Regions from separate parts of the Streptomyces sp. NPDC002809 genome, predicted to be linked through region 2. Evidence: predicted binding sites of a transcription regulator. Region 2 holds the regulator's gene; each other region holds the start of a gene.
The links. The regulator HrcA, encoded in region 2, represses chaperone genes, less so after heat shock. The targets are predictions, from matches to a motif close to TTNGCACTCNGNNNNNCNGAGTGCNAA.
Positions count from the first base shown of each region.

Region 1 (9,294 bases), on a different contig from region 2:
GAAGTCGACGAAGAGGTCGAGCCAGCGCTCCAGTGCCGCGTGAGGGGTGGGGGCGGACTCCAGCAGGGCCGGACCGGCCTCGGCACAGGCCTCCACCTGGTGCCGGTAGACGGCGATGACGAGATCCGCCCGCGTCGGGAAGTGGCGGTAGATCGTGGCCGTGCCGACGCCGGCCTCGGCCGCGATGTCGCGTACCGGCGCCTCCACGCCCGACGCGACGAAGACCGTGGCGGCCGCGTCGAGCAGCGCCTCCTTGTTACGCCGGGCATCCGCCCGCTTGGGTCGGGCCGCGTGCCCTGCGCCCGGGTCGCCGTCATTCACTGCGCCACTCCCTCCATTACCGCTCCTCCACCGCCCTTGCGGGCATCGCGAACCTCGCCGCCTTGATAAACGGGACAGCGTTCCGTATCGTCAAACGGGACAGGGTTCCGTTTGCTCATGATGTCAGAGCGCGGGCCCGGCAGCCAAGCCACGGCTGGGTTGCGACCACGCTTCACCCGCTATGGAGGAACACGATCATGCAATACCGCACCTTGGGCAGCACCGGCGTACAGGTCAGCTCCCTCGCGCTCGGGGCGATGAACTTCGGGAAGATGGGGCGCACCACCCAGGACGAGGTCACCGCTCTCGTCGATACCGCTCTCGAAAACGGCATCAACCTCATCGACACCGCAGACGTGTACAGCGGGGGCGAGTCGGAGGAGCTGGTCGGCAAGGCCATCGCGGGCCGCCGCGACGACATCGTGCTGGCCACGAAGGCGGGCCTGCCGATGGGCGACGAGCCCAACCACCGGGGCAGTTCGCGCCGTTGGCTGATCAACGAGCTGGACAACAGTCTGCGCCGCCTCGACGTCGACCACGTCGACCTCTTCCAGATCCACCGGTGGGACCCGAGCACCAGTGACGAGGAGACGCTGTCGGCGTTGACCGACCTGCAACGGGCGGGAAAGATCCGCTACTTCGGCTCATCGACGTTCCCCGCGTACCGCATCGCGCAGGCCCAGTCGGCCGCTCGTGAGTACCGCCTGGGCCGGTACGTCACCGAGCAGCCCAGCTACTCGATCCTGCAGCGCGGCGTCGAGAGCCACGTGCTGCCCGTGGCCGAGCAGTACCGGCTCGGTGTGCTGGTGTGGAGCCCGCTGGCTTCGGGCTGGCTGTCGGGCGCGATCCGCGAGGGGCAGGACGTCACCACCAACCGCTCCGCGTTCATGCCGCAACGCTTCGACACCGCCGTCCCCGCCAACCGGGCCAGGCTCGACGCCGTCGAGCAGCTGGCCGAGGTCGCCGACGGGGCGGGCCTGACCATGATCCAGCTCGCGCTCGGATTCGTCACCGCGCATCCCGCCGTGACCGGCGCACTCATCGGTCCCCGCACGCTGGACCACCTGCACACACAGCTCGCCGCCGCCGACACCGTGCTCTCCTCCGACGTGCTGGACGCGATCGACGCGATCGTCGCTCCGGGCACCGACCTGGCCCCGCACGAGAAGAACGACACCCCGCCCGCCCTGCTCGACCCGGCACTGCGGCGCCGCTGACCGCCGGAGCGCTCGGCCGTGGGTCGTGCCGGACGACCTGCGGGAGCGAGTCGAACCCGCTGCCCGGTGCCCAGCTTCCCGGACCTGCCCCCGCGGGCCCGGGAAACAGGGCACCGAGGCTTGTCCCGAAGCGTGAGAGCGATGTCCCCCGCATTGCGCGACAGCACCGGCGGCCGCGCTCGCTCCGGACATCGTCACGCCACGGTCGGCGGTTCATCCGAGGGCGGTAACAGATCCGGGTTCCGCGTGGCCCCGCCGCTCGGCCGCGGTCACACTCGCCTGTGACGCAGGTACACAGGCCGGCCCGGGGCCGGTCACGGGGGAAGAGAAGCGCACCATGAACTCAAGTACTTCCAGACCAGGTTCAGTACGTCAGGCATTGCGCGGCACCCTCCTGGGAGCGGGCGTGGTCGCGGCCCTGCTGGCGGCCACCGCCTGCCGGCCCTCCGGGAGTGACGACGAATCCGCCGCCCCGTCGAACTCCGCCTCGGCCGCGGGAAGTCCGTCGAAGAGCGCCGAGCCCTCGGGCGACTCCGGGACCGGCAGCAGCGGCGCCACGGACGACGCGGCCGGGGACAGTGGCGAGACCGGCGGCGGCAACGGCACCAGCCACCAGGACTGCAAGGCCACCGACCTCACGACCGCGGTCGAACTCCAGGACCCGTCCGGGGACACTCCCCGCCACTTCCTGCTGACGGTCACCAACGGCAGCACGTCGCCGTGTGTCCTCAACGACGCACCGCTGGTGCGGCTCGGAGCCGGTGACAGCGCCCCGACCGTCGATCCCCTCGAAGAGCCGGACACGGAGCCCGTCGTCGTCGAGGGAGGCGGCAAGGCATACGCCGGCCTCTACGTCTTCGGCAACGACGAGGGAGGCGAGGCGGAGTACGACCAGTCCGCCCGGTTCACCGCCACCCTGGTCGCCGGTGAGGGCACCGAACTCAGCGGCACTCTCGTCTTCGACCTGCCCGGCGGCCTCCACTCCGTCTCCTACGACGACGCGGCGCGGGTCAACGGCTGGGCCGGCACCGAGGGCCTGGCCATGCGCCCGATCAACCAGCTCTGACGGCTCCGCACGACGGCTCGGTGCGCGTCGGCAGCGAAAGCCCCACGCCACGTGCACCCGGGCCGGCAGCCCCATCGGCCGCCGGCCCACCGCCACGCCGAGCGATGCCGGCAGCCCTGGCCGGCCCGCCTCGTCGGGCAATGCTTACTTCCCTCACGGGGCCTGGTCCCGCCCCGTATGTCCCGGGTAGACAGGGAAGGTTCACTCCTCCGGGGACGGGGAGAGGCGGGCCACCCTGCCGCGCCAGGCGGTTCCCGAGGTGCTCACCGGCAAGACGCCGGCGAATCCGAAGGGCTGGATTCCGCCTCGCTCGGCCAAGGGATCACTCCTCGCCCTGCGGCAGCATGAGTACGGAATTCGCGTGAACGGTGACGCGCACGGGTGCGAACTCCAGCGCGTCCACCCTGGATTCGCCCGTACCGGGGTTCGGCGCGAAGCGCGGGTGCGCGCCCGCGCCGATCTGCCAGCGGATGCGGTGGCCCGCGGCGAAGCGGTACGCGGTGACGCTCATCGGGACCGTGACGTGTGCCGGGTCCTCACCCGACGTACGCAACTGGGCGAGCCCGTCGCAGACGTTGGTGGACCGGCCCGCCGCGTCCACGTCGCACAGCCGCGTGAAGACGTCCCCGAAGCCCGTGTCCGTGGATGTGCTGATCCTCGCGGAGACCGCGCCCAGGACCGTGACGGGTTCGGTCAGCACCGGGCCGGTGAACGTGAGTACGTCGTCGCGGGACTCCAGCGTGGCGTTGTCCCGGGGGCCCGCAGTGATGGACAGCAACGGACCGCCGAGGGAGGGGGCGGGGGCGGCGGGGTCGTGGCGGAAGGATGTCAGGGGGGTGGTGTCCGTGGGCGGCTGCCGGGTGAGGTGGCCGTCGGCGGTCGGGTACCACGCGGTGGTGGCGGGGGTGAGCGGCCACACGTCGAGGTCCTGCCAGGCCGCGTCCGCACCGCCCGTGTGGATGCGTACGGGGGTGGGGCGCAGCTCCGAGGGGTCGTCGCACAGGTGGGCGCGGAGCCAGGCCAGGCTCTCGGCGAACACCTCGGGCCAGCCCTTCTGCAGGGCGGAGGTGTGGGTCCAGGGGCCGACGAGCAGGGCGGCCTCGCCGCCTGCCGCGCGCAGCCGCGCGTACTGCCGGAAGGTCTGGTCGACGAGGGCGTCGTGCCAGCCGGTGACCAGGGCGGTGGGGATGCCCGGCCGCTCGGCCGCCTCACCCGCGGAAGCGCCCTGCCAGTAAGGGTCGTCCGCGTCCGGGTGCGTCATCACGTCGTCCAGCCAGGGCACTTCCTGCCCGAGTCCGGCCGTGTACGCGCCCCGGAGCGGGCGGGCGCCGACGATGTCCTTCAGGTGGCGCCGCAGGCGGAGCGTCGCCTTGATGAACGGCCGCACGCCGCGGTGCTGGTACGTCATGCCGGCGCCGACGAGGAGCGCGCTCTCCAGGTGGAGGACCCCGTCGGTGTGGAAGAGGGCGTACGGGTCGTGCAGGCCGACCTGGACCACCATGGCCTTCAGCTCCGGCGGCGGGTCCAGCGCGAGTGCCCACTGGACGTAGCCGAGATAGCTGGGTCCCACCGTGCCGAGTGTGCCGTTGAACCAGGGCTGTTCGCGCAGCCAGTCGACCGTGGCGAGGCCGTCGGCGGCCTCGTTGCGCCAGAGGTCGAAGGTGCCGCCCGAGCCGCCGGTGCCGCGGCAGCTCTGCAGGATCACGTGGAAGCCCTGCTCGGCGAAGAGCATGCCGTACTGGGGCGACCAGGGCACGCCCCGCCCGTAGGGCGAGCGCACGAGGAGGGTGGGGTGGTCACCCTCGTCACGGGGGAAGTAGTGGTCCGTGACCAGGGGGCTGCCGTCGGCGGCGGGGACCGTCAGCCCCGGCTCCCAGGCCGCCTTGTGCCGTGCGGCCGGAAGCCCGCGCCAGGTGGCCCGCATCATCCGGGCGGAGAGCGGGGGCTTCGCGGCCGACGGCGTCAGGGCGGGCCTCGGCAGGGCGTCGTGCGTGCGTGATGTCATCGTTCGCCTCCATCGCTCATGCCTTCTCGTACTGTGTACGAGAATAGTGGATGCTTGGATGAGTGACAGACAAGAGCCGCAGCAGTGAGGAAGGGAACAGCAGAATCGTGACCCGTGCCGAAGGGGCCGGCGCCACCGGCGTCGACCCCCGAGAACTCTGGCTGACCCCGGACCGGCCCCGCCGGGGGCGCAGGCCCGCCTTCAGCCGCGAGGCGATCACGGTGGCGGCCGTCGCCCTCGCCGACACCGAGGGAATCGACGCGGTCACCATGCGACGGGTCGCCGCGGAGGTGGGCGCGGGCGTCATGTCGCTCTACAGCTACGCCCCCGACAAGGAGACGCTGCTGGACCTGATGATCGACCACGTCAACGGCGAACTTCCGGCGTCCGGTCCGCTCACCGGCGACTGGCGGGCCGACCTCAAGGCCATCGGGCACCTCCAGCGCGACCACATGCTCAGCCACCCCTGGCTGGCCACCGCCGTGCCCGCCCGCCGCACCCTCGGCCCCCGCACCCTCGCCTTCCTGGAACACTCCCTGGCCGCCCTGCGGCCCAGCGGTCTCGACGGCGGCGCCCGGCTGGAGGTCTTCGCCCAGCTCACCGCGTTCGTGGCCGGGCACGTGGCCCACGAGGTGGCGCAGGCCGAGGCCGCCCTGTCGCCGGACCGGGCCGCGGCCGAGGCGCTCTACCTCGCCGCCGTCGCCACGGACGGCCACCACCCGGAACTCGCCGAGGCCCTCGCCTCGGCGGGGCGCCCGGTCACCCCCGACGCCACGTTCGCCCGCTTCCTGAACCGGCTGGTCGACGGCCTCGACGCGGGCTGACCGTACGGACCGCGCACCCGCGTGGACAACGCCCGCACACACGACGACACCGGCCCCCGGGGACGAATCCCCGGGGGCCGGTGTCGTGTACAGCTGTGCAGGAGCTACCGATCCGTCAGGATCAGAAGTCCATGTCACCGCCCGGCATGCCGCCCGGAGCGCCGCCGGCAGCGGCCTTCTCCGGCTTGTCGGCGATGACGGCCTCGGTGGTGAGGAAGAGCGCGGCGATGGACGCGGCGTTCTGCAGGGCGGAGCGCGTGACCTTCGCCGGGTCGAGAATGCCCTCGGCGATCATGTCGACGTACTCGCCGGTCGCGGCGTTGAGGCCGTGACCGATCGGCAGGTTGCGCACCTTCTCGACGACGACGCCACCCTCGAGACCACCGTTGACGGCGATCTGCTTGAGCGGAGCCTCCAGCGCCAGCTTGACGGCGTTGGCGCCGGTCGCCTCGTCACCCGTGAGCTCGAGCTTCTCGAAGACGGCCGAGGCCTGGAGCAGAGCCACGCCACCACCGGCGACGATGCCCTCCTCGACGGCGGCCTTGGCGTTGCGCACCGCGTCCTCGATGCGGTGCTTGCGCTCCTTGAGCTCGACCTCGGTCGCGGCACCGGCCTTGATGACGGCCACGCCGCCGGCCAGCTTCGCGAGGCGCTCCTGGAGCTTCTCGCGGTCGTAGTCCGAGTCGGAGTTCTCGATCTCGGCACGGATCTGGTTGACGCGGCCCTGAACCTGGTCGCTGTCACCGGCGCCGTCGACGATCGTCGTCTCGTCCTTGGTGATGACGACCTTGCGGGCGCGGCCGAGCAGGTCGAGACCGGCGTTCTCCAGCTTGAGGCCGACCTCCTCGGAGATGACGGTGCCACCGGTGAGGATGGCGATGTCGCCGAGCATGGCCTTGCGGCGGTCACCGAAGCCCGGGGCCTTGACGGCGACGGACTTGAAGGTGCCACGGATCTTGTTGACGACCAGGGTCGACAGGGCCTCGCCCTCGACGTCCTCGGCGATGATCAGCAGCGGCTTGCCGGACTGCATGACCTTCTCCAGCAGCGGAAGGAGGTCCTTCACGTTGCTGATCTTCGAGTTCACGATCAGGATGTACGGGTCGTCCAGGGACGACTCCATGCGCTCCATGTCCGTGGCGAAGTACGCCGAGATGTAGCCCTTGTCGAAGCGCATACCCTCGGTGAGCTCGAGCTCCAGACCGAAGGTCTGGGACTCCTCGACGGTGATGACGCCTTCCTTGCCGACCTTGTCCATGGCCTCGGCGATGAGCTCGCCGATCTGGGTGTCAGCGGCGGAGATGGAGGCGGTCGAAGCGATCTGCTCCTTGGTCTCCACGTCCTTGGCCTGCTCCAGGAGGGCGGCGGAGACGGCCTCGACGGCCTTCTCGATGCCCCGCTTGAGCGCCATCGGGTTGGCACCTGCGGCCACGTTGCGAAGGCCTTCGCGGACGAGCGCCTGAGCGAGAACGGTGGCGGTGGTCGTACCGTCGCCGGCGACGTCGTCCGTCTTCTTGGCGACCTCCTTGACCAGCTCCGCACCGATCTTCTCGTACGGGTCCTCCAGCTCGATCTCCTTGGCGATGGAAACACCATCGTTGGTGATCGTGGGGGCGCCCCACTTCTTCTCAAGGACGACGTTGCGGCCCTTGGGGCCGAGGGTGACCTTGACGGCGTCGGCGAGCTGGTTCATGCCGCGCTCAAGACCGCGCCGGGCCTCCTCGTCGAAGGCGATGATCTTGGCCATATGAAGTGGTCCTCCCGGACAGGGGTGGATTTCTCCGGACCGAGAGGCGCCCGCGACGGACGGCCTGCCTGTCTGCCGGTTCCTTGCCCCGACAGACCTGCGGGCCTCACCGGCCCGGTCCAAGTTTCTGTCACTCTCACCCAGAGAGTGCTAAGCCAATAATTAGCACTCGACCCCCGAGAGTGCAAGCGTCCCCCTCCGGAGTGTGGACAGTCGCAAAGGGGCCCGCGGGAGCCTCCCGGGACGGCGCGGAAGCGCCCCGGGGTGCCGCGGAAGCGCCCCGGGACGCACGGAGGGCCCGTACCCCAGGGGTACGGGCCCTCCGTGCGTGAGTAGTGTCGTTGGCCGACTGCGTGGTGACAGGCCGGGCTCAGCCGACGGCGAGCTTGACCATGTCCGCCTGCGGCCCCTTCTGGCCCTGCGAGATCTCGAATTCAACTCGCTGACCCTCTTCGAGGGTGCGGTACCCGTCCATCTGGATCGCGCTGTAGTGGACGAAAACATCCGCACCACCGTCGACCGCGATGAAGCCGTACCCCTTCTCCGCGTTGAACCACTTGACGGTGCCCTGAGCCATGCCTAACTCCCCTATTACTGGCCCTTGCACGGGACCGCACTTCGCGGGCCCGGGTCAGAACTCACCCTCCGACAGGAGAGGGTGTGTGCGCCGGAACGCGTCGACCGCGGCCGAATGTATCTGCCCAACTGCCCTCTGCAACAGGTCAATCGGACGAGAATTCTGCGCAGCACCGATCGCCCGAATGTGGGGGATTCATGAGATTCCAGGGCAAGTCAGGCCAGGCAAAGGCGACTTATGGCGCAAGGGGCTCAGGTACTTTGGCTGCATCTTGTCGTGGCCAGGCGCATTCTCATATGCGGGCGGCACGGGCAGCGGAGGGGACTTCCCTCACTCTACCGCGCTCAACCATGCAGAATTGCCCCCTCCGCTTCTCTCGCAGAGGGGGCAATTCCGGTGACGCGGTGAAGTCGGGCCGCGAGGCCCGGGGGCTCAGCAGCCGCCGGCGACGGCCGGGATGATCGAGATACCGGCACCGTCCGGGGTGACCGCGTCCAGGCCGCCCTCGAAGCGCACGTCGTCGTCGTTGACGTACACGTTCACGAAGCGGCGCAGCTTGCCCTGGTCGTCCAGGACGCGGGCGGCGATGCCCGGGTGGTCCTTCTCCAGGGACTCGATGACCTGGGAGAGGGTCGCGCCCTCGGCCGGGACCTCGGCCTGGCCGCCCGTGTAGGTGCGGAGGATGGTGGGGATACGGACCTTGACGCTCATGGTGGGTGCCCTTCCTGAGTCTCGAGTGGTCGGAAGCCGGTGCCCGGCCCGCCGGGGGGCCTGGGCGCCGGGTTCTCAGCTGGTGGCGAGCCCGGCGGCGCGGAAGGCTTCCAGACTCGGGCGGATCGTGGCGCTCGCCTGCGAGGTGGCGGCCACCGCGTCCAACGTCTTGAGGCCGTCACCGGTGTTCAGGATGACAGTGGTGAGCGCCGGGTCCAGCAGACCGGCCTCGATCAGCTTCTGCGTCACACCGACCGTCACCCCGCCGGCCGTCTCGGCGAAGATGCCCTCGGTGCGGGCCAGCAGCTTGATCGCGTCGACGACCTGCTCGTCGTTGACGTCCTCGACGGCGCCACCGGTGCGGCGGGCGATGTCCAGGACGTACGGGCCGTCGGCCGGGTTGCCGATCGCCAGGGACTTGGCGATCGTGTTCGGCTTCTGCGGCCGCACCACGTCGTGACCGGCCTTGAAGGCGGCGGAGACCGGGGAGCAGCCCTCGGCCTGGGCACCGAAGATCTTGTACGGCTTGTCCTCGACCAGGCCGAGCCTGATCAGCTCCTGGAGGCCCTTGTCGATCTTCGTGAGCTGTGAGCCGGACGCGATCGGGATGACGATCTGGTCGGGCAGCTGCCAGCCGAGCTGCTCGCAGATCTCGTAGGCGAGGGTCTTGGATCCCTCGCCGTAGTACGGGCGCAGGTTGACGTTGACGAAGCCCCAGCCCTCGCCGAGCGGGTCGCCGATGAGCTCGGAGCAGAAGCGGTTGACGTCGTCGTAGTTGCCCTCGATGCCGACCAGTTCACCGCCGTACACCGCGGCCATGACGACC
Region 1 covers NZ_JBEOVJ010000023.1:34,696-43,989, forward strand. The annotation lists gene ABT025_RS16370 (TetR/AcrR family transcriptional regulator) at 1-321, opposite strand, end outside; gene ABT025_RS16375 (aldo/keto reductase) at 519-1,538, shown strand; gene ABT025_RS16380 (DUF4232 domain-containing protein) at 1,876-2,604, shown strand; gene ABT025_RS16385 (CocE/NonD family hydrolase) at 2,927-4,609, opposite strand; gene ABT025_RS16390 (TetR/AcrR family transcriptional regulator) at 4,717-5,433, shown strand; gene groL (chaperonin GroEL) at 5,555-7,180, opposite strand; gene ABT025_RS16400 (cold-shock protein) at 7,551-7,757, opposite strand; gene ABT025_RS16405 (MoaD/ThiS family protein) at 8,190-8,468, opposite strand; gene thrC (threonine synthase) at 8,544-9,294, opposite strand, start outside.
Region 1: the regulator HrcA is predicted to act here: its motif matches at 7,343-7,369, upstream of groL (chaperonin GroEL).

Region 2 (9,294 bases):
CCCGCGGTCGACGTGCGCAGCACCGTCGGTCCGAGGCGGCAGGTCCGGGCGCCGGCGGCGGCGAACACGGCCAGCTCCTCGGGCGAGACGCCGCCTTCAGGCCCTACGACCAGCACGATCTCGCCCGCGTCGGGCAGGTCGACAGCGGCCAGCGGTTCGCTGTCGTGTCCCCGGTCCTCGTGCAGCACGGCAGCGAAGTCGGCCGTGGCCAGAAGTGCGGCAACCTGCTTGGTCGTTGCCGCGTCCGCCACGTCGGGGAACCGGACCCGGCGCGACTGCTTGCCGGCCTCACGGGCCGTATTGCGCCACTTCGCAAGGGACTTGAGGCCTCGGTCGCCCTTCCACTGGGTGATGCAGCGCGCGGCCTGCCACGGCACGACCGCATCGACGCCGGTCTCCGTCATCGTCTCGACGGCGACCTCGCCGCGGTCCCCCTTGGGCAGCGCCTGGACGACGGTGATACGGACGCCTGGCCGGGGTTCCTCGTGGACGGACTCCAGGCCGGCGATCACCAGCCGGTCCTTGCCCTCGGCGGCGCTCACGACGCCTTCCGCCCAGCGACCCAGGCCATCCGTCAGGACGACTTCCTCACCGGCGTGCAGGCGTTTCACGGAGACGGCGTGCCGCCCCTCTGGCCCTTCCAGAACGAAGCCCGGCCCCTGCGGCATCCGGTCGACGACGAAGACGGGTGCCGTCACTGTGTACTCCTTGTGCTCACTGCCGTCCGTGCGGCGTCCAGTTCCTCGGCCAGCAGCCTGACCAGCCGGCCGGCGGGCAGCTCGCGCGCCATCCGGTGCCCCTGCCCCGCCCACAGTGCCATGCCCTGCGCGTCCCCGGCCTTGGCCGCCGCCTTGCGCAGCGCCGCGGTCAGCTGGTGCACCTGAGGATAGGCGGCGGGGGCGTACGGTCCGTGCTCGCGCACGAAACGGTTGACCAGGCCGCGGGCCGGGCGCCCGGAGAACGCCCGGGTCAGGGTGGTGCGGACGAACAGCGGATTGGTGAGGGCCTGCTTGTGCAGGAGGTGGGCGCCCGACTCGGGGCCGGCCAGGAAGGCGGTGCCGAGCTGTGCGGCATCGCCGCCCGCCGCCAGCACCGCGGCGATCTGGGAGCCGCGCATGATCCCGCCCGCGGCGATGATCGGTATCTGCACGGTCTCGCGCACCTGGGCCACCAGGCAGAGCAGCCCGGTCCCGGTACCGTCGGTCTGCGGATCGTCGCGGAACGTGGACTGGTGGCCGCCCGCCTCGATGCCCTGGGCGCAGACGGCGTCGGCGCCCGCCCACTGGGCGGCCTGGGCCTCCTCGGGCGAGGTGACCGTGACGACGGTGTACGTACCCACCGCGGCGAACGCGTCGAGGGTGTCGCGGGAGGGGCAGCCGAAAGTGAAGGAGACGACCGGGACGGGGTCCTCCAGCAGGATGGCGAGCTTCGCCTCGTAGCCGTCGTCGCCGCCGGTGTCGGTGTCGCCGAGCGGGGTCTCGTACCAGGAGGTCTCACCCGCGAGCTGGTGCCGGTACACCTCGACGGCGGCCGGGTCGGCGAGGTTCGGCTGCGGCATGAAGAGATTGACGCCGAAGGGCTGGCCGGTGAGCCCGCGCACCTGCTTGACCTCGTTGTACATGCCGTCCGTCGTCTTGTACCCGGCGGCCAGGAAGCCGAGTCCGCCGGCCTCGGCGACAGCCGCGACGAGCTGCGGACAGGAGACTCCGCCCGCCATCGGGGCCTGCACGATCGGATACCGGCAGAGATCGGTCAACGCGGATGACATGACCGCATCGTGTCATGTCCCCCGTGTCCGGTGATGCGCACCCCGCTGCCACGTTTTGTCCGCAATGCGGTACGGGCCCGGAAACCGGGCCCGTACGACATCGTTGCGCGACTCGGCCGCAGGCCCTAGCGGCCGTTGAACGCGTCCTTCAGCCGCGAGAACAGCCCCTGCTGCCCGGGCTGGAACTGGCCGGTGGGCCGCTCCTCGCCGCGCAGTTTCGACAGCTCGCGCAGAAGGCGCTCCTGCTCCGGGTCCATCTTCGTCGGGGTCATCACCTCGACGTGCACGATCAGGTCGCCGCGCCCGCCGCCTCGCAGGTGCGTGATGCCGCGCCCGTGCAGCGGGACGGACTGGCCGGACTGGGTGCCCGGCCGGATGTCGACCTCCTCCAGCCCGTCGAGCGTCTCCAGCGGCACCTTGGTGCCGAGGGCCGCCGCCGTCATCGGGATGGTGACCGTGCAGTGCAGATCGTCGCCGCGCCGCTGGAACACGGCGTGCGGCAGCTCGTGGATCTCGACGTAGAGATCACCGGCCGGGCCGCCGCCGGGGCCGACCTCGCCCTCGCCCGCGAGCTGGATGCGGGTGCCGTTGTCCACACCCGCGGGGATCTTCACGGTGAGCGTGCGCCGCGAGCGGATGCGGCCGTCACCGGCGCACTCCGGGCACGGCGTCGGCACGACCGTGCCGAAGCCCTGGCACTGGGGGCAGGGCCGCGACGTCATGACCTGGCCGAGGAACGACCGCGTGACCTGCGAGACCTCGCCGCGGCCGCGGCACATGTCACAGGTCTGGGCGGAGGTGCCGGGCGCGGCGCCCTCACCGCTGCAGGTCGTACAGACGACGGCCGTGTCGACCTGGATGTCCTTGGTCGTACCGAAGGCCGACTCGGAGAGGTCGATCTCCAGCCGGATCATGGCGTCCTGGCCGCGACGGGTGCGCGAACGGGGTCCGCGCTGCGACGCCGTACCGAAGAACGCGTCCATGATGTCGGAGAAGTTGCCGAAGCCGCCCTGTCCGAATCCGCCCGCGCCACCACCTCCGGAGGCGGACAACGGGTCGCCGCCGAGGTCGTAGACCTGCTTCTTCTGAGCGTCCGACAACACCTCGTAAGCGGCGTTGATCTCCTTGAACCGCTCCTGGGTCTTCGGATCGGGGTTCACATCCGGGTGCAGCTCGCGGGCGAGCCTCCGGAAGGCCTTCTTGATCTCGTCCTGCGAAGCGTCGCGGCGCACGCCGAGTACGGCGTAGTAGTCCGTGGCCACTTACGACTCCGCCAGGATCTGTCCGACGTAACGTGCCACTGCGCGTACCGCTCCCATCGTTCCGGGGTAGTCCATGCGGGTCGGTCCGACCACGCCGAGTTTGGCGACTGCCTCGTCGCCCGAACCGTAGCCGACCGCGACGACGGACGTGGAGTTGAGCCCCTCGTGGGCGTTCTCGTGCCCGATACGTACGGTCATGCCCGAGTCCTTGGCCTCGCCGAGCAGCTTCAGCAGCACGACCTGCTCCTCCAACGCCTCCAGCACCGGCCGGATCATCACAGGGAAGTCGTGCCCGAAGCGGGTGAGGTTGGAGGTGCCGCCGATCATCAGCCGCTCCTCCGTCTCCTCGACAAGGCATTCGAGCAGGATCGAGAGCACGGTGGACACGGTTCCCCGGTCCTCGCTCTCGAAGGATTCCGGCAGGTCCTGCACCAGCTGCGGAACGTCCGCGAAACGGCGTCCCACGACCCGGCTGTTGAGCCGCGCCCGCAGATCGGCGAGAGAGGTCTCGCCGAACGGTGCGGGGCAGTCGACCAGCCGCTGTTCGACCCGGCCGGTGTCCGTGATCAGCACGAGCATCAGCCGGGCGGGGGCCAGGGACAGCAGTTCCACGTGCCGCACCGTCGAGCGGGTCAGCGAGGGGTACTGCACGACGGCGACCTGCCGGGTCAGCTGCGCGAGCAGCCGTACGGTACGTCCCACGACATCGTCGAGGTCGACCGCGCCGTCGAGGAAATTCTGAATGGCACGGCGCTCCGGCGACGACAGGGGCTTGACGCCCGCGAGCTTGTCGACGAAGAGCCGGTAACCCTTGTCCGTCGGGATGCGTCCCGCGCTGGTGTGCGGCTGGGCGATGAAGCCCTCGTCCTCCAGCACCGCCATGTCGTTGCGGACGGTGGCCGGGGAGACCCCCAGCTTGTGCCGCTCCGTGAGCGCCTTGGAGCCGACGGGCTCCTCGGTGCCGACATAGTCCTGGACGATGGCGCGCAGCACTTCGAGTCTGCGTTCGCTGAGCATCGCGCACACCTCCAGCTGTGTACCTCGGTGGTTCTCGGGCCGTTCCCGGGTCTTCTCCTGGCACTCTGTGCGTACGAGTGCCAGCAATCCCCCGGCCAGTGTACGGCGACGGGGTAGCCCCCTAGCAAGGGCGACCGGCCACGCTACCGCGAGACTGCGCAGGTCGTTGCCGATAGCGTCGTCGTATGGACGCCTCTTGGGAAGAGTTCGGCTGGGAGCGACTCGGACACGGAGTGGGCCGGCGACGCCTTCCGGTGTGGGATGCAACGGTCGCCCTCGTCGCCGGGACCGACGGAGTGCTGCTCTGCGACACCGGGTCGTCACTCCGTGAAGCGGTGGAGGTACGCACCCAGGCACAGGCGCTGCTGGGCCGAAGGGTGACGCATATCGCACTCAGCCACCCCCACTTCGATCATGTGCTGGGCACGGCGGCCTTCGCCGGGACACAGGTGTACGGCGCGGTGGGCACGGCGGATCTGCTGCGGCGAGGGGCGGACGAGTTGCACGCCGACGCGGTACGGCACGGTCTGCCCGAGCACGACGCGGCGGAGTCGGCCGATGTGCTGGTGGCGCCCCGTCACGAGGTGTGCGCCGAATGGACGCTCGACCTGGGCGGCGGGCGCGAGGTGCAGCTCGTGAACGCCGGTCCGGCGCACAGCGGTCACGACCTGGCGGTGCTGGTCCCGGGCGTCCCCGGCTCCCCCGCGATCGTGTTCTGCGGCGATCTGGTCGAGGAGTCCGGTGAGCCCCAGGCGGGCCCGGACGCCTTTCCCGCACGCTGGCCGGCGGCGCTGGACCGGCTGCTGGAGCTGGGCGGCGAGGACGCGCTGTACGTGCCGGGGCACGGGGCCGTGGTGGACGCCGCGTTCGTCCGGGCCCAACGCGACGGCCTTGCCGTCCGGTTCGGCGTGTCGTAGACCGTTCCCCGCTTATCGTCGTCCGATGCGCAGCTACCAGCCGGACCTGACCCCGCCGTGGAAGAAGTCCGCCCCCGTCCCCGAGGTGCCCGCCGAGCCCGATCTGGTCGTGGAGGACGTCGCCACCGGCTTCTGCGGTGCGGTGATCCGGTGCGAGAAGACGGCCGAGGGCCCGACGGTGACTCTGGAGGACCGCTTCGGCAAGCACCGGGTCTTCCCGATGGCGCCGCGCGGCTTCCTGCTGGAGGGCCGGGTCGTCACGCTGGTGCGCCCGTCGGCGGGCGGCCCGGTCCGGCCGGCCCGTACGGCCTCCGGCTCGGTGGCGGTGCCCGAGGCGCGGGCCCGGGTGGCGCGGGCGGGGCGGATCTACGTGGAGGGCCGGCACGACGCCGAGCTGGTGGAGCGGGTCTGGGGCGACGACCTGCGCATCGAGGGCGTGGTCGTGGAGTACCTGGAGGGCATCGACGACCTTCCCGCGATCGTGCGCGAGTTCTCACCGGGTCCGGACGCGCGTCTGGGGGTACTGGTCGACCATCTCGTACCGGGCTCCAAGGAGTCCCGGATCGCGGCACAGATCTCGGACGGGAACGTCCTGGTGGTCGGCCACCCGTACATCGACGTGTGGGAGGCCGTGAAGCCGTCCTCCGTCGGGATCCCCGGATGGCCGGTGGTGCCGCGGGGGCAGGACTGGAAGACGGGTGTGTGCCGGTCGCTGGGGTGGCCGGAGAACACGGGTGCGGCCTGGCAGCACATCCTGTCCCGGGTGAGGTCCTACAAGGACCTGGAGCCGGAGCTGCTGGGATGTGTGGAGCATCTCATCGACTTCGTGACGGCCCCTGCCGAGTAGGCCCGGCCTGCCTGCCGTCTCGGCCCACCCCCGCAGGCCAGTTCCCCCAGGCCACCGCCGCAACAGCCCTGTGCCGTCTCGGCCCACCCCCGCAGGCCTGTTCCCTCAGTCCACCAGGTCCCGCACCACCGCGTCCGCCAGCAGCCGCCCGCGCAGGGTCAGCACCGCGCGCCCCTCCCCGTACGGGCCGGGCTCCAGCAGGCCGTCGTCCACCGCCCGCCCGGCCGCCGCAAGTCCGGCCGGGGCGAGCAGCGACAGCGGGCAGCCGTCGACGAGCCGGAGCTCCAGCAGGATGCGCTCGACCCGCCGGTCCTCCGCGGAGAGGATCTCGCGGCCCGCGCCGGGCGAGCGCCCCTCGGCGAGCGCCTGCGCGTACGCCCCGGGGTGCTTCACGTTCCACCAGCGCACGCCGCCGACGTGACTGTGCGCGCCGGGTCCGGCGCCCCACCAGTCGGCCCCGCGCCAGTAGAGCTCGTTGTGCAGGCAGCGGCCCTCGGGCGTCCGGGCCCAGTTCGACACCTCGTACCAGGAGAAGCCGGCCGCGACCATCGCCTCGTCCGCGATGAGATACCGGTCGGCGTGCGCGTCGTCGTCCGTCATCGGGATCTCGCCGCGCTTGATCCGGCGGGCCAGCTGGGTGCCCTCCTCGACGATCAGGGCGTACGCCGACACGTGGTCGGGCCCGGCGCCGATCGCGGCGTCGAGGGAGGCGCGCCAGTCGTCGTCGGACTCCCCCGGGGTGCCGTAGATCAGGTCGAGGTTGACGTGCTCGAAGCCGGCCGCCCTGGCCTCGGCGACACAGGCCTCGGGCCGGCCCGGGGTGTGGGTGCGGTCGAGGATCTTCAGGACGTGCTGCCGGGCGCTCTGCATCCCGAAGGAGATCCGGTTGAAGCCGCCCTCGCGCAGCTCGGCGAGGTAGGCGGGCCCGACGGACTCCGGGTTGGCCTCGGTGGTGATCTCGGCATCGTCCGCGAGGCCGAACTCCTCCCGGATCGCGGCCAGCATCCGGACCAGGTCGGCGGCGGCCAGCAGCGTCGGCGTACCGCCTCCGACGAAGACCGTACGGACCTGGCGGGGGTCGTCGCCGAGGACCTTGCGGGCCTGGCGGACCTCGCCGATGAGGTGGGAGGCGTAGTTGTCCCGGGAGGCCAGTGCACCGCCCGAGCCGCGCAGCTCGGTCGCGGTGTAGGTGTTGAAGTCGCAGTAGCCGCAGCGGGTCGCGCAGTACGGCACGTGCAGGTAGAAGCCGAGCGGGCGTTCGGCGGCGCCTTCCAGGGCATGGCGGGGCAGCGCCCCGTCGTCGGGCACGGGCTCACCATCGGGCAGTACGGAAGGCATACCGCCCATTGTCGCGCGCCGCCCGCCGTCCGGACGCCACGCCCGGGGAGGGGGAGCTACTCGGCCTGAAGGACCAGCAGCGCCAGATCGTCGTCCGGCGGGCGCTCGGCGAAGGCGTGCACGGCGTGCTTGATGCGGTCCGCGATGCCATCGGCGGTCAGTCCGGCGCAGCCGGAGAGCGCCTGCGCGAGCCCGTCGCCGTCGTCGAACATCAGGGGGCCCGAGCGCCGCTCCGTGACCCCGTCGGTGACGCACAGGAGGCTGTCGCCGGGGGCCAGGTCGAAACTCTGGGTCTCGTAGACGGCGTCGTCCATGACGCCGAGGAGCAGCTGCGGTTCGGCGGCCGGCCGCACGGTGCCGTCGGGGCGCAGCAGCAGCGGCAGCGGGTGCCCCGCGCTGACCAGGGTGCAGCGGGCTCCGCCGCCGGGCAGCGGCACCAGCTCCCCGTACAGCAGGGAGAGGAACCGGGACTGTCCGCTGTCCGCCGAGTGCTGGCCGCCGGCCGCGGCGACCATGAGTGCGGCCGCCTCGGCCGCCTCCATCGCGTCGTCGAGGAGCAGCCGGTTGAGCCGGACCAGGACCTCGTCGGCCTGGAAGCCCTCACGGGCCAGCAGCCGCAGCCAGGGGCGGGCGAGCCCGGTCACTACGGCCGCCTCGGGGCCGCTGCCCTGGACATCGCCGAGGATGAAGCACCAGCGGTCGCCCGGGCACGGGAAGATGTCGTAGAAGTCACCGCCGACCACGCCGTCGTCGCTGGGTTCGTAGACCAGCGAGCTGACGACGCCCGGTATGTCGGCGACCTTGCTGGGCAGCAGCCCGCGCTGGAGGATGCGGCTGATGGTGGCCTGCCGGGTGTAGGCGCGGGCGGCGCCGACGGCGAGTCCGACCCTGCGTACGAAGTCCTCGATGAGCGCCGTGACCTCGTCGGGGACCCGGGCGATGCCTTCGCGGCCGAGGAGTACGGCTCCGAGGGTGCGGCCGCCCGAGGTGATCCGGTAGGCGAGCGCGACGCCTTCGATCCCGTCCGGCTGCCCGCCGTCCTCGGCGCTGCCGGGCCACGGCATCGACACGGGGCCGGTGCCGACCCGCTCGGGAAGCCGGAGCGGGTCGCCCTCCAGCAGGTCGCGCAGCGGCTGGATGCGGGTCTCGTCGACATGCCAGACCTTGGCGAGGCGCGGGACGGCCGCGCGTCCTGGGGTCTCGGGTTCCAGCCAGATCGCGCACCAGTCGGCGAGCCGGGGCACGAGTAACTGTCCGGCGAGCGCGGCCACGATGTCCTCGTCGAGCTGGCCTGCCAGCAGGTCCGAGGCCTCGGCGAGGAACGACAGCGCTCCGCGGCCCGCCCAGTCCGCGTCGTCGCGCAGGGCGCGGCGGGCGGTGGGGGCGAGCAGTTCGGCGGCGCGCAGTCCGCGCTGGAATCCGGCCTCCGGGCGCGCGTCGGGGAAGGGGTTCCAGTCGTCGACGGGGAGCCGGGCCCAGACGGTCTTGAGGCCGGTGCGGTAGGTGATGCCCCAGCGCTCGGCGAGGGTGGCGACGAGCTCCAGGCCGCGCCCGTACTCGGCGGGCTCCCCCGGTCCGTCCTGGCCCCCTGTGGCGTCCTCGGGGTGGTCGCTGCGCACGGCGCGGGCCGGGTGGTGGTCGGAGACCTCCAGGACGAGCGCGGAGGCCTCGTCCTCGGTCGCCTCCTCCAGCCGGAAGAGCAGTTCGACGTTGGTCCCGGCGTGCACGACGGCGTTGGTGACGAGTTCGCTGACGACGACCGCCGCGTCGTCGGACAGCCGCTCGCTGAAGCCGACGGCCGCGGGCAGCCCGAGCCCGCTCCATTCGGCGAGTGCCGCCGCGACGAACCGCCGGGCCGCGGAGGGCGCGAGCAGGTTCCCGGGCAGGCTCGTCCGCGCGACGGGCTGTGCGCCCGCGGACGCGCCAGTGGTTCCGGGACGTTGCACGATGTCCCGCTGCAAGGGAATGGACCCCACAGGGCGGCTCCTGACCTGTTCTCGCTCTGCCTGTTCTCCGTTAAGACGGACCCTCTATGCGCCGCTGACGACACGGACAGAGTGACAGATCGACCCTTCGCATACGCGTCGAGTTACCGAAGTGCCTGGAGAACGCAGGGCGGCCCCCCGCGCGGAGCGCGGCGGGCCG
Region 2 covers NZ_JBEOVJ010000024.1:21,319-30,612, reverse strand. The annotation lists gene ABT025_RS16785 (16S rRNA (uracil(1498)-N(3))-methyltransferase) at 1-698, opposite strand, end outside; gene ABT025_RS16780 (nitronate monooxygenase) at 695-1,768, opposite strand; gene dnaJ (molecular chaperone DnaJ) at 1,894-3,030, opposite strand; gene hrcA (heat-inducible transcriptional repressor HrcA) at 3,031-4,047, opposite strand; gene ABT025_RS16765 (MBL fold metallo-hydrolase) at 4,233-4,964, shown strand; gene ABT025_RS16760 (DUF3097 domain-containing protein) at 4,990-5,811, shown strand; gene hemW (radical SAM family heme chaperone HemW) at 5,917-7,149, opposite strand; gene ABT025_RS16750 (SpoIIE family protein phosphatase) at 7,206-9,110, opposite strand.

Region 3 (9,294 bases), on a different contig from region 2:
GGTCATCACCTGGTGGGACGGCGCCCACGGCGACGAGCTGCCGGAGCTGCCCGAGCCGGAGGCGGGGATCGTCACCCGGCCGGTGCACCGCTGGCGCTTCGAGTCCCTCGGGCCAGCAGACCGGTGATGATCGCGTCGAGTTCGTCGGCCACCTCGTAGTCGGCGGCGTACGTCCGCCAGTCGTCCTTGATCGCGGTGAGGCGGGGCAGCTCCGCCGCGTCCTCGGCGGTGACCGTCTCGGGGAAGCAGCGGGTGGACGGCGGCTGCCGGGACGGCAGCCGTCCCGGCAGCCGGTCCGGTGGCCGGGCCGGAAATATCTCAGAAGAATTCCGGGGGAGATGTCGATCCGGCCGTGTCCCGTTCGACGCAAGGGTGAGAGGCGGGGAAGAGGTCCCCGCCCTCCCGACCGAGGAGTCACCATGCCGCGCTTCATGTCACTCATCCGCATCGACGAGCAGGCCGCCGCCGGGTTCGAGCCCGACCCCGACTTCGAGAAGCGCATGGGCGCCCTGTTCGAGGAGATCAACAAGGCGGGCGTGATGCTGGAGACGGCCGGCCTCACCCCGACCGCCCAGGGCACCCGCGTCCACTGGGCCGGCGGCAAGCTCAGCTACACCGACGGGCCCTTCACCGAGACCAAGGAAGTCGTCGGCGGGTACGCCATCCTCCAGTGCAAGGACAAGGACGAGGCACTGGAATGGACCAAGCGGTTCCTGCGGTGCCACCCGGAGAGCTGGAGCGTCACCTCCGAGATCCGGGCCATCGACGAAGCGACCGGCTGACCGCCGGCCGGCCGCTCGCGCTCGCCGGGGTACCGCACGCGCTGACCGCCGGCCGACCGGCCGGTCGCGCTTGCCCGGGTACGTCACGGCTGCTCTGATGGGTGGCCGTGACGGCAGCGAGCGCGGTTGAAGCGGTATTCAGGATCGAGTCCGCGCGGATCATCGCCGGTGTCGCCCGGATCGTCCGGGACGTGGGCATCGCCGAGGAACTCGCGCAGGACGCCCTGGTCGCCGCGCTGGAACAGTGGCCGGAGTCGGGCGTCCCGGACAACCCGGGAGCCTGGCTCATGGCCACGGCCAAGCACCGCGCCATCGATCTCGTACGCCGCCGCGAGACGTACGCCCGCAAGCTGGCCGAGATGGGCCGCGACCTGGACAGCGTCTCCGGCGAACCGGACCCGGGCGCCGCGGACCCGGACCGGATCGACGACGACCTGCTCCGGCTGATCTTCACCTCCTGCCATCCGGTGCTCTCCACCGACGCCCGTATCGCGCTCACCCTGCGCCTGCTGGGCGGCCTCACCACCGAGGAGATCGCCCGCGCCTTCCTCACCACCGAGCCGGCCGTCGCCCAGAGGATCGTCCGGGCCAAGCGGGCGCTGGGCCGGGCCGGTGTCCCCTTCGAGGTGCCGTACGGCCCCGAGCGCGTCGCCCGGCTCGGATCGGTGCTCGAAGTCATCTACCTCGTCTTCAACGAGGGGTACGCCGCGACCGCCGGTGACGACTGGCTGCGCCCGGGCCTCTGCGAGGACGCGCTGCGCCTGGCCCGGGTGCTGGCCGGGCTGATGCCCCAGGAGCCCGAGGTGCACGGGCTGGCCGCCCTGTTGGAGCTCCAGGCCTCGCGCACCGCCGCCAGGACCGGACCGGACGGGGCGCCGGTGCTTCTCGCCGACCAGAACCGGGCCCGCTGGGACCGGCTGCTCATCCGCCGCGGGTTCGCGGCCCTGCTCCGGGCGAGCGGGACCGCTGCCGAGGCGGGGCAGACCCTGGGGCCGTACGCCCTCCAGTCCGCCATCGCCGCCTGCCACGCCCGGGCGGTGCGCTACGAGGACACCGACTGGGCCGCCATCGTCACGCTGTACGACCGTCTCGCCGCACTGACCCCGTCACCGGTCGTCGAGCTCAACCGGGCCGTCGCCGTCTCCATGGCCGAGGGCCCCGCAGCCGGCCTCGCCCTGGTCGACGCCCTGGCCGCCGACCCCGCGCTCAAGGGCTACCACTTGCTGCCGAGCGTGCGCGGGGATGTGCTGGAGCGGATGGGGCGTACGGACGAGGCCCGCGCCGAGTTCGTACGGGCGGCGGAGCTCACCCGCAACGAGCGGGAACGGGCGCTGCTGCTGGACCGGGCCGGCCGATGAGTTCCGGGCCCGGCGCCGGTCTACCCTGCACGGCATTCCGCACCACCCAGTGAGGAGAAGACCATGCAGAAGGTCACCACGTTCCTTTGGTTCGACAAAAACCAGGCCGAGGAGGCTGCGGACCACTACATCTCCGTCATCGGCGGCGACTCGCGCGTCCTGGACGTGACCCGCTGGACCGCAGCCTCGCCGGGCGAGGCGGGAGCGGTGATGACGGTCCGCTTCCAGCTGGACGGCGCGGAGTACATCGCGTTCGACGGCGGTCCCGAGTTCCCCTTCACCGAGGCCGCGTCCCTCTCCGTGGAGTGCGCGTCGCAGGAGGAGGCGGACCAGCTGTGGGACAAGCTCACCGCGGACGGCGGCCAGGAGAGCCAGTGCGGCTGGCTCAAGGACAAGTACGGCGTCTCGTGGCAGATCATCCCGCCCGGTCTCGGTGAGGCCCTGACCGATCCGGACCCGGACAAGGCGGCCCGCGCCATGAAGGCGATGCTCGGCATGAAGCGCCTCGACATCGAGGCCCTGCGCAACGCCTGAGAGGCGGTCACTCGGGCGTGGGGCCGCGCCCGGCGCTCGGTAGGGTCTGGCCCATGTCCGCTCGCTCAGCGCTTCCGCCGCCCCCGCCGCCCGTGGAGATACGCACCTGGCCCGACCGGGGGGCTTTGCTCGCCGACCGGGCCCTCATCCTGGGCGCGTTGGTGAAGATGCACATCGGGCCCGGACGCCTGGGGCTGTTGTGGATGTGGGGAGCGGTCGGTGCGCTCGGCTGGGCGCTGATCGGCGCAGCGTTCGTCACCTTCGAGCAGTCGTACGACATCTTCAGCGCCGCCATCGGCGCGATCATGCTGGTCATGGGGGCCTGTTGCCTGGTGCCCGCGGTCATCCTCGTCGTCATCGGCCTGCGCCGGGACCGGCGGATACGCCGACTGCTCGGGCAGTGGGGCGCGTTGGACCGTGATGCGGCGAGCGACGCCGCGTTCCGGCTGCCCGGTGCGAGCCTGGCCTGGCTGCTGGGCTCCTTCGCGCTCTGCGCCTTCGGGCTGTACGCCTGCTTCGCGGTGCCCGCGGGTGCGGTCCGGGGAGACGACACCTACGGTCTGATGGCCCTGATCATGGGTCTCGGTTTCATCGGCTGGCTCATCGGCCTCATCGGCGTCACCAAGGCTTTCTGGCACCGGCGTTGGGTCCTGCGGACGCTGGCCGGTGCGGCCGCGCCCGAGCCCCTGCTCTCCTTCGGCGGGGGAACCCACCGCTGACCCCGGCCCGGAGGTCGGCCGCAGTCACCCGCGGCGGGCCTCCGGGCCGGTCACGGGACGGCCGATCAGCATCGTCGGCGCGTCCGCGACCCGGGTCAGGAAGACCGTGGCCGCGTTCGGGCCCTGGAGCTTCATCTTCCGGCGCAGTTCCTCCGGTTCGACCGCCGAGCCGCGCTTCTTGACCGTGAGGACGCCGACCTTCCGCTCCCGCAGCAGCGCCTTCAGCCGCTTCATGTTGAAGGGGAGCTGATCGGTGATCTCGTAGCCGGCGGTGTACGGGGATTCGTACAGCTCGTCGCTCGTGACGTACGCGATCATCTCGTCGAACAGCCGTCCGTGGCACCGCTCCACGATCCCGGCGACCAGATGCGCCCGGATCACGGCGCCGTCAGGCTCGTACAGATAGCGGCCCACCGGACCGACGGGCGGGGCGGGCAGCGCGGCCGGAGCGGACAGGGTGGCGCCCGACGGAAGCAGGGTCGCGCGGTACGAACCCGCCTCGAAGCCCTCGCCGAACCAGAGCACCGCCTCCTTCACGTCGCCGCCGTCCGAGATCCACTCGGCCTCCGCCTGCGGCCCGATCGCCTCGTGCGGGACACCCGGGGCGATCTTCAGTGCCGCTCGGGGAGCCTTCAGCGCGGCCGCCGTCGCCCAGGACAGGGGCGGGGAGTACGCCTCCGGGTCGAAGATCCGGCCGCGTCCGCCCCGGCGGGCCGGGTCGACGAAGACCGCGTCGTAGGGCGAGGTGTCGATCTCCGTGACGTCGGCGCACCGCACCTCGATCAGCGCGTCCAGGCCGAGCGCGGCGGCGTTGGCGCGGGCCACTTCGGCGGTCAGCGGGTCGCGGTCCACGGCGAGCACGGAGATCCCCGCCCGGGCCAGGGCGATCGCGTCGCCGCCGATCCCGCAGCACAGGTCGGCGACGCTGCGCACCCCGGCGTCCGCGAACCGGCGGGCGCGGTAGCCGGCCACCGAGGTACGGGTCGCCTGCTCGACCCCGTTCGGTGTGAAGAACATCCGGTGCGCGTCCTCGGCCCCGAACTTCGCCACCGCCCGCTGCCGCAGCCGGGCCTGCCCCAGCGCCGCCGAGACGAGGGCGGCCGGGTGGGTGCGGCGCAGCCGGGTGGCGGTGGCCAGTTCGGTGGCGGGGTCGTACGACCGCAGCCCGGCCAGCAGCTCGGCGCCCTCGGCGGTGCGCAGGGCCAGGAAGGCGGCGAGCGGGTCGGGGGCGTCGGACGGGCCGGTCGGGGAGAGAGCGTTCACCCGCCCCATTGTGGGCCAGTCGGCTGCGCGCCAGCCGGGGGGACCGTCGGGGCGGGCGCTGTGTCGGGCCGGATGCCCGACCCCGGGCTGGCAGGATGCGGCGCCATGCAGCCAGTACGACAAAAGGAAGAATTTGACATGAAGAGGCGCAGACCGGGTGCGGTGTCGGACGGGCAGGGGCGGAAGCGGCGCGGGCAGGGACACCTGCGGCGCCGGCCGGGCTACGCGGTCCTCGCCGCGCTCCTGGTCGCCGCCGTCGGGTCGGGCTGTGCGGCCGAGACCGGCGATCGTGCCCCGGCCGATCCGGCCCGCGCGGCCGCCGCCCGGGCCGGGCAGCAGGGCGGCCCCCCGGCAGGGGTGGCGGGCTCCGCCGCTGCCCGGGCCGAGAAGGTGCGCCGCGCTCAGGCCGCACGGGCCGTCGCCGCCAAGAAGTGGGGCCTGGCGAGCACCCCGCTGGCTCCGCCGGCGCCGCCCGCCGCGAAGCCGCACCTCGCCACCCGCAAGGGCTTCGAGGTCGAGGGCGGCGACGCCTCGCTGCCGCCGGTCTTCACCACGGTCCCCACCAAGGAGAAGGTCGTCTTCCTGACGATGGACGACGGGGACGACAAGGACCCCGAGCTGCTGCGGATGATGTCGGAGCTGAACATCCCGTACAGCGCCTTCCTCAGCGACTACCTGGTGCGCGACGACTACGGGTACTTCAAGGAGGCCCAGGCCCGCGGTGTCGTCCTCGGCAACCACACGCTGAACCACCGCTACATGCCGGGCCTCTCCCACGAGGAGCAGAAGCGGGAGATCTGCGACCAGCAGGACATCATCGAGCAGCAGTACGGCGAGCGCCCCCGGCTCTTCCGGCCGCCGTACGGCAACTACAACGGCGACACCCTGCGGATCGCCAAGTCCTGCGGCATCACGGCCGTGCCCCTGTGGGCGGCCGAGGCGTTCCCCGACCACATGGAGTGGCGCGAGGAGGACCAGGACCTGCACCCCGGCGACATCATCCTCACCCACTTCCGCGGCAAGAAGGACTGGAAGGGCAGCATGCCCGACCTGATCCGGTCCGTCATGAAGGTCGTCACGGACAAGGGTTACGCGGTGGCCCGGCTGGAGGACTACGTATGAGAAGGGCGCACCGGCTGCTGGCCGGACTGCTGACCGCCGGTGCGCTCCTGACCGCCGGCTGCGCGCAGTCGGTGGACCCGATCGAGCGGCTGGGCCGGAAGGCGGCGCAGCGGGTGAACCCGTCGCCGAGCGCCGCGGAGGTGCGGCCCGCGGCGGTGCGCGGTGATCACGGGGCGCCGGGGGCGATGGTCGTCGTCGCCTGCGGCCGCCCCGCGGCGGCCGGGGGAGACCGGACGCGCCCGCCGGTCCGCTGGTGGCCGGAGCGGTCGGGGCCGCGCGGCGGGGCGGCCGCGGATGCGGGGTGCCGGCGCACCTGACGTGCGGAACGGTCCGGGTGCCTGCGGCGTTCTCCCTGTGCCGGACGGGTTCCGGCGGGGGGCGGCCGGACGCCACGAGGGGCGTGAATTGGCACTCCGCTTGACCGAGTGCTAATCGCGGTCATAGTCTCAGTGCTGGCACTCCCCACTGGAGAGTGCCAGCAGTACTGTGCGACCGGCAGGTCCGGCACCCGCGACGACGGGCCCACCTGGTCGCCACCCAAAGACTGATAACCCCGTGAGATCTCCGAAGGGGGAGACCGGATCGTGTCGACCAGCACCAAGGTTGCGATCAAGCCGCTCGAGGACCGCATTGTGGTCCAGCCGCTCGACGCCGAGCAGACCACGGCCTCCGGCCTGGTCATTCCCGACACCGCCAAGGAGAAGCCCCAGGAGGGCGTCGTCCTGGCCGTGGGCCCGGGCCGCTTCGAGAACGGCGAGCGCCTTCCGCTCGACGTCAAGACCGGCGATGTCGTCCTGTACAGCAAGTACGGCGGCACCGAGGTGAAGTACAACGGCGAGGAGTACCTCGTCCTCTCGGCTCGCGACGTGCTCGCGATCATCGAGAAGTAATTCACTTAACGTTTGCTTCTGTTCTGCGCCCCTGGCCCCCTGCGAAATAACTAGCCGGGCGGCGAGGGGCGCAGTTCTTGTTCTGAGAGGACAGTTCAGCTCCATGGCGAAGATCCTGAAGTTCGACGAGGACGCCCGTCGCGCCCTCGAGCGCGGCGTCAACAAGCTTGCCGACACGGTCAAGGTGACGATCGGCCCCAAGGGCCGCAACGTCGTCATCGACAAGAAGTTCGGTGCGCCCACCATCACCAACGACGGTGTCACCATCGCGCGCGAGGTCGAGCTGGACGACCCGTACGAGAACCTCGGTGCCCAGCTGGTGAAGGAGGTGGCGACCAAGACCAACGACGTAGCCGGTGACGGTACGACCACCGCCACCGTCCTGGCCCAGGCGCTCGTCCGCGAGGGCCTGCGCAACGTGGCCGCGGGCGCGTCCCCGGCCGCCCTGAAGAAGGGCATCGACGCCGCGGTCAAGGCCGTGTCCGAGGAGCTCCTCGCGACCGCCCGCCCGATCGAGGACAAGTCCGACATCGCCGCCGTGGCCGCGCTCTCCGCGCAGGACACCCAGGTCGGCGAGCTCATCGCGGACGCGATGGACAAGGTCGGCAAGGACGGTGTCATCACCGTCGAGGAGTCCAACACCTTCGGTCTGGACCTCGACTTCACCGAGGGCATGGCCTTCGACAAGGGCTACCTGTCCCCGTACATGGTGACCGACCAGGAGCGTATGGAGGCCGTCCTCGACGACCCGTACATCCTGATCCACCAGGGCAAGATCGGCTCGATCCAGGAGCTGCTGCCGCTCCTGGAGAAGGTCATCCAGGCCGGTGCGTCCAAGCCGCTGCTGATCATCGCCGAGGACGTCGAGGGCGAGGCCCTGTCGACCCTGGTCGTCAACAAGATCCGTGGCACCTTCAACGCCGTCGCGGTGAAGGCCCCGGGCTTCGGTGACCGCCGCAAGGCCATGCTCGGCGACATCGCCACCCTCACCGGTGCGACCGTCATCGCCGAGGAGGTCGGCCTCAAGCTCGACCAGGCCGGTCTGGACGTGCTGGGCACCGCCCGCCGCGTGACCGTCTCCAAGGACGACACCACCATCGTCGACGGTGGCGGCAAGTCCGACGAGGTCGCCGGCCGCGTCAACCAGATCAAGGCCGAGATCGAGTCCACGGACTCGGACTGGGACCGCGAGAAGCTCCAGGAGCGCCTGGCGAAGCTGGCCGGCGGTGTCTGCGTGATCCGCGTCGGTGCTGCCACCGAGGTGGAGCTCAAGGAGAAGAAGCACCGTCTGGAGGACGCCATCTCCGCGACCCGCGCCGCGGTCGAGGAGGGCATCGTCTCCGGTGGTGGCTCCGCTCTGGTCCACGCCGTCAAGGTCCTCGAGGGCAACCTCGGCAAGACCGGCGACGAGGCCACCGGTGTCGCGGTCGTGCGCCGCGCCGCCGTCGAGCCGCTCCGCTGGATCGCGGAGAACGCGGGCCTCGAGGGCTACGTCATCACCTCGAAGGTCGCCGACCTCGACAAGGGTCAGGGCTTCAACGCCGCGACCGGCGAGTACGGCGACCTGGTGAAGGCCGGCGTCATCGACCCGGTCAAGGTCACCCGCTCCGCGCTGGAGAACGCCGCGTCCATCGCGTCGCTGCTGCTCACGACCGAGACCCTGGTCGTCGAGAAGCCGGCCGAGGAAGAGGCCGAGGCCGGTCACAGCCACGGTCACTCGCACTAGCGTGTAGCTTTCCGCGCAAGCGGTGAGGCCCGGTATCCCCGAGAGGATACCGGGCCTCTTGCGTGTCCGGCCCCGGGGAGGGTCACGCCGAGCGGGACAGCCCCTCCCCGTGCACCGGGTCCGCGAACGGCAGGCCGGCCGCGAAGCGCTCCAGTTCGTCCAGGGCCTGGTCCGCCATCCTGTGCAGCTCGTTGCCCAGCGACCCCGCGACATGCGGGGTCAGCAGCACGTTCGGCAGGTCGTACAGCGGTGAGGACGCCCGGGGCAGGTCGGGGTCCGTCACGTCCAGGACCGCGTGCAGCCGCCCGCTCGTCAGCTCGGGGAGCAGCGCGTCCTCGTCGACCAGCGACCCGCGCGCCGTGTTGATCAGCGTCGCGCCCGCCGGCATCGCCGCCAGCTGGGCGGCGCCGATGAGATGGTGCGTCTCGGGCAGTTGCGGGGCGTGCACCGAGACGACGGAGCTGCTCGCGCACAGTTCGTCGAGCGTGGTGAGGCGGGCACCGAGCCGCGCCGCCCCTTCCTCGCTGACGTACGGGTCGTACAGCAGGACGTCGAGATCGAAGGGGCGCAGCAGCTCGATCACCCGACGGCCGATCCGGGAGGCGCCGACGATCCCCACCGTGCGGCGGTAGTTGCCGGTGCCGTCCAGCTCGTGGAGCCAGTCGTGCTTTGTCCGCAGGGCGCGGTAGCGCTGCGCGGAGCCCAGGACCCGCTTGCCCGCGAAGAGGATCGCGGCGAGGGTGAACTCGGCCACCGGCAGCGCGTTGGCCGCGGCCGCCGAGGTGACGGCGATGCCCCGCTCCCAGCAGGCGTCGGTGATGTGGTGCTTGACGGAACCGGCCGCGTGCACCACCGCCCGCAGCCGCGGGGCGGCGGCCAGCACCGGTGCGGTGAGCGGCG
Region 3 covers NZ_JBEOVJ010000072.1:21,047-30,340, forward strand. The annotation lists gene ABT025_RS30650 (hypothetical protein) at 1-127, shown strand, start outside; gene ABT025_RS30655 (YciI family protein) at 420-782, shown strand; gene ABT025_RS30660 (RNA polymerase sigma factor) at 890-2,140, shown strand; gene ABT025_RS30665 (VOC family protein) at 2,204-2,674, shown strand; gene ABT025_RS30670 (hypothetical protein) at 2,728-3,393, shown strand; gene ABT025_RS30675 (THUMP-like domain-containing protein) at 3,418-4,665, opposite strand; gene ABT025_RS30680 (polysaccharide deacetylase family protein) at 4,762-5,778, shown strand; gene ABT025_RS30685 (hypothetical protein) at 5,775-6,095, shown strand; gene groES (co-chaperone GroES) at 6,360-6,668, shown strand; gene groL (chaperonin GroEL) at 6,772-8,394, shown strand; gene ABT025_RS30700 (hydroxyacid dehydrogenase) at 8,477-9,294, opposite strand, start outside.
Region 3: the regulator HrcA is predicted to act here: its motif matches at 6,184-6,210, upstream of groES (co-chaperone GroES).